2 regions of the Aminobacter sp. P9b genome follow, and region 1 is predicted to be linked to the other one. Evidence: predicted binding sites of a transcription regulator. Region 1 holds the regulator's gene; the other holds the start of a gene.

What was found. The regulator PhoB, encoded in region 1, activates phosphate uptake and scavenging genes when phosphate is short. The targets are predictions, from matches to a motif close to TGTCATNNANCTGTCAT.
Region 2: the regulator PhoB is predicted to act here: its motif matches at 1,521-1,537, upstream of WHT83_RS12550 (LTA synthase family protein).

The regions. Positions count from the first base shown of each region.
Region 1 is NZ_CP150082.1:269,076-271,475, forward strand. It holds gene WHT83_RS01335 (hypothetical protein) at 70-492, opposite strand; gene phoB (phosphate regulon transcriptional regulator PhoB) at 770-1,459, opposite strand; gene phoU (phosphate signaling complex protein PhoU) at 1,557-2,261, opposite strand; gene pstB (phosphate ABC transporter ATP-binding protein PstB) at 2,302-2,400, opposite strand, start outside.
Region 2 is NZ_CP150082.1:2,545,186-2,547,585, forward strand. It holds gene WHT83_RS12550 (LTA synthase family protein) at 1-1,360, opposite strand, end outside; gene fabD (ACP S-malonyltransferase) at 1,803-2,400, shown strand, end outside.

The DNA.
Region 1 (2,400 bases):
GATCGTCCGTCTCCTCATCGCAACTGATTTCGGACGGCCTCGTCGGTGCGAGGGCCGAACGGTCAAAAATCAGGCAGCGATCGGAGGTCGAAGAAACGATGCGCTCGCCACGCGACGCGGCATGGGATCTGGGAGCCGCTTGCGAAGCGTCGTGTGGGTCGGCGCGGCAAGCTCGTCATGGACCTGCCAGGCAGGGCAGTCGCCCAGGCAGTGCGTGCTGGTGCTGTGCTCGTCGGACGTCTCGCCGGTGCAGCGATCCAGGGAAGGCAAGCACCCATCGGGCGCGGCGATAACTTCCGCCTGCCCGGTTGTCACCGGCTGCGCGCCAGTGCTCATGCCTGCGGCCTCTGCCCGATCGAGGGGCAGTCCGTAAAGCATGGTGATCAGCACCAGAACAATGGCCGAGACAACGTTGCGCACAAGGCGCCAGCTAGCATGAAAATGGACAATTTTTGGTATCGATGACATCACGAAATCGTCATCGCAGGCCATTTAATCTACCGTTGCTGAAGAAGTTATCCATCAGCGACATGGATCATTAGTTGTTCCTGCAGAAAAACCATCCCGCCGCCAGAAGGTTTGCTTGCATCGGCATCGACACCAAAGCATCGCGACGCAGGCGAGCTGTCATGATCGAGTGCCAATTGCGCGGCCGCGCCGCCACCCTGGCGGAGCACAAATCGACGACGCGCCTACCAACCCGATCTGCTGCAGGCCGCAGCTTGCCTAGGCCCGCTTGCGGCCAGAACGAAACAACGGACGTCGACCGCTAATCCTCGCGGATGGCGTAGCCGGCACCGCGGATCGTGCGGATGACGTCGGGCATGCGGCCGTTGTTGACTGCCTTGCGCAGGCGCCCGACATGCACGTCGACGGTGCGCTCGTCGATATAGATCGTCTCGCCCCAGACATTGTCGAGCAGCTGGCTGCGCGAGAACACCCTGCCCGGATGCCGCATCATGAATTCGAGCAGGCGGAACTCGGTCGGCCCGAGCTTGATCTCGCTCTTCTTGCGGTAGACCCGGTGCGACTCGCGGTCGAGCATGATGTCGCCGACCTTGAGGATGGACGACAGCACCTCGGGCTTGGCCCGGCGCAGCAGCGCCTTGACCCGCGCCATGAACTCGGGCGTCGAGAACGGCTTGACCAGATAGTCGTCCGCACCGGTCGAAAGCCCGCGCACCCGGTCGCTCTCTTCGCCGCGCGCCGTCAGCATGATGATCGGCAGGCGCTCGGTGTCGGGCCGCATCCTCAGCCGGCGGCACAGCTCGATGCCGGAAAGTGCCGGCACCATCCAGTCGAGCACCAGCAGATCGGGCACGTTTTCCTGGAGCCTGATCTCGGCTTCGTCGCCACGCGTGACGACTTCGACCTGATAACCTTCGGATTCGAGATTGTAGCGAAGCAGCACGCCCAGCGGCTCTTCGTCCTCGACGACCATGACCTTGGGAGCGATCATCGGCTGTGCCTTTTCTTGGCGCATGACCCCGATCGGATCATGCGCGGATTAACTTGCCGCAGCGCCCCCGCGCCCCGCACATGCAGCGCTGAAGTGTTCAGGCAGACACTGCCGTCGTGGTCTCGTCGACCTTCGGGCGGTTGAGCGGCAATTGCGTGCCGGTGACCACGAAATAGGCGTTCTCGGCGACGTTGGTGACATGGTCGCCGATGCGCTCGAGGTTCTTGGCACAGAACAGCAGATGCGTGCATGCGGTGATGTTGCGCGGATCTTCCATCATGTAGGTCAGGAGCTCGCGGAACACGGCCGTGTACTGGATGTCGATCTTCTGGTCGTCGTTGCGCAGTTCCTTCAGGCCTTCGGCCTGGCGCGCGACATAGAGATCGACCACGCCGCGGACCTGGCCGAGCACCAGCTGCGCCATCGCGTCGATGGAGTGCGAAAGGTTGCGCGGCGTCGGCGACTGGCCGACGGCACCGACACGCTTGGCGATGTTCTTGGCCAGGTCGCCGATGCGCTCGAGATCGCCGGCCATGCGGATGGCGCCGACCACGGCGCGCAAATCCTGCGCCATCGGCTGGCGCTTGGCGATCAGCGTGATCGCGCTGTTGTCGAGCTCGCGCTGCTTGGCGTCCATGATCGTGTCGTCGGCGACGACGTTCTGCGCCAGCGCCTGGTCGGACGAAAGCAGCGCGCGGATCGCACCTGCCACCATCGCGCCGGCCAGGTCGCCCATGTCGCGGATGACCTGGTCGACGTGTTTGAGTTCTTCGTCGAAGGACCGGACTGTGTGCTCGCCCATGATGTGTTCCTCGTCTGATGCTGGTCGGAGCCGATATCGCTCAGCCGAAACGGCCGGTGATGTAGTCCTGCGTCCGCTTGTCGTCGGGATTGGTGAACATCTTGTCGGTCGGGCCTTCCTCGACCAGATAGCCGAGATG
Region 2 (2,400 bases), 2.3 Mb from region 1:
TCACGGTCGGGCGCTTGCGCTTGCTGGCCCAGTCCATCAGCCGCTTGAGGCTGCGGTCGGCGTCCGATGCACCTTCGGCATAGGTCAGGATCGATTCGCGTGCCCAGGGTGACGTTGCCGCCTCGACCTTGTGGGTGGTGTCGCTGTAGCGGTTCGGCTCGTAGGGGCCGTGGCTCTGCAGCGAGACCGCGAAGAAGAAGAACGGATGCTCGGTCGCATCGGCCTCGCGGATGATCTCTTCGGTCAGAGCGGCGTCGGACACCAGCGGCCCGCGCTTTGCCAGCAGCGGCAGGTTTTCCTCCGACATGAACTGGTCGAAGCCGAACGCCTTGTAGACGGGCGCGCGGTTCCAGAACCAGCCGCCGAACGGGTGGATGGCCTTGGTCTCGTAGCCTTCGCTCTTGAAGAACGTCGCAAGCGACGGCACCGGCGCGCGGACATATTGCTGGTAGGGAATGGAGCCGGCCGGCAGGAAGGCGTTGGAGAAGCCGGTCAGCGCCTCGAACTCGACATTGGCGGTCATGCCGCCGAATTCCGGCGAAAAGACATGGCCGGACTGGGCCGCGCGCACGTTTGCGATCGGATCGGGCGTGATCGAAACGCCGGGCAGGCGCGTCGGATCCCAAAAGGATTCGCTCATCACGATGATGACGTCGGGCTTTTCCTCGGGCAGGACGGCGGCGGCCTGGTCCGGCCGGGCGATGGCGTCGACAGCCTTTTCGGAATAGCCGTGCGGCGCCTTGACCTTGGCCATCGGCACGTTGAGCGCAAACGCGATGGCAAAGCCGTTGGAATTGTAGTTTTCCTTCTGGTCCCACATCATCGGGATGATCTGGAGACGGTCGCGCGTCCACGAGAAGGTCGCGTAGTCCATGATCGAGACGAAGAAGGCGAGGGCCGGAATGGCGATGGCGAGGCGCGAGATGCGCGCCCAGAACGTCAGCGCCGGCATGCGGCGGCGCCAGTAGCGCCAGGCAAGGACGAGGAGCGCAATGCCGGTGACGAGGCCTAGGACGATGCCGACGCCGGCCATCGGGCGCTCGCGCACCAGCAACGGCATCAATTCGACGATCTGTCGGGCATAGAGAAAGTCGGTCGGGTAGAGTGGGTCGCCGAGATAGAGCGACTTCTGATGCCCGACAAAGGCGAGCAGCAGCGCCACGGGTGCGACGATCAGCAGGCCGTTATGCGGCCGGCCGAGCAAGGCATCGAGGCCAACCAGCAGCAGCGCAAAGAGCGCCACCGTGGTCCAGCTCGGCTTGAACGGCTGCTGGAAGAAATTGAGCGTGTCGACGAAGGAGCCGCGCGCGATGTATTCGATGGCGAAGACCAGCACCGCCGAAACGGCGAGCGTGACCATCACCGAGCGCAGTACGCCCAAGGCATAGGCACGCCGGTCGGACGCGGTCTGCTTCGCGTCCTCAACACTCCTTGCGGCCTTATCGACTACACTTCCCAACTCGACTTCCTCGGCTTTATGACGGCCTCATCATGCAGCGGTCACCTGAACGTCACCTGAACGTCATCAAACTGTCATGCAGAAGCTAGGGCTTATGGCAAAATTGAGAAGCGTTGGCCAACAAATCGTGTTTCGGCTTAATCATGTGTGATTATCGGCCCGTTTCGGGCCTCGGGACGCACAAGGCTTGACTTGACAGGGCGCATTGCGCCAGAGCCACAGCGATCCGGAGTGCCCGACGTTCCCTGGGGGCGGCACGCGTACTTCGGTTTGTTATGTCTGCGCATCGCGCCGAAAGGGCCGGAATGGCCTGAGGCGATGCGCCAGCAGCCAGGAGACGAATATGGCCGTTGCATTTACTTTTCCAGGGCAGGGCAGCCAGGCCGTCGGCATGGGCAAGGAATTGGCCGATGCTTTCCCGGAAGCGCGACGGGTATTCGAGGAGGTCGATGACGCACTTGGCGAAAAGCTGTCGAAGCTGATCTGGGAAGGTCCCGAGGAAACGCTGACGCTGACCGCCAATGCCCAGCCGGCGCTGATGGCTGTTTCGATGGCTGCATTCAGGGCGCTAGAAGCACGCGGCCTGTCGCTCAAGGACAAGGTCACATATGTCGCCGGCCACTCGCTGGGCGAATATTCGGCGCTTGCTGCCGCAGGGTTCGTTTCTGTGGCCGACGCTGCGCGGCTGTTGCGCATTCGCGGTGATGCCATGCAGGCCGCTGTACCTGCCGGGCAGGGCGCCATGGCTGCGATCATCGGGCTCGAGCAGGCTGATGTCGACGCGGCTTGCGCCGAAGCAGCCGAGGGTTCGGTCTGCCAGATCGCCAACGACAATGGCGGCGGCCAGCTGGTCATCTCCGGCGAGAAGGCGGCGGTCGAACGCGCGGCCAAGCTGTGCACCGAAAAGGGCGCCAAGCGCGCGCTGATGCTGCAGGTCTCCG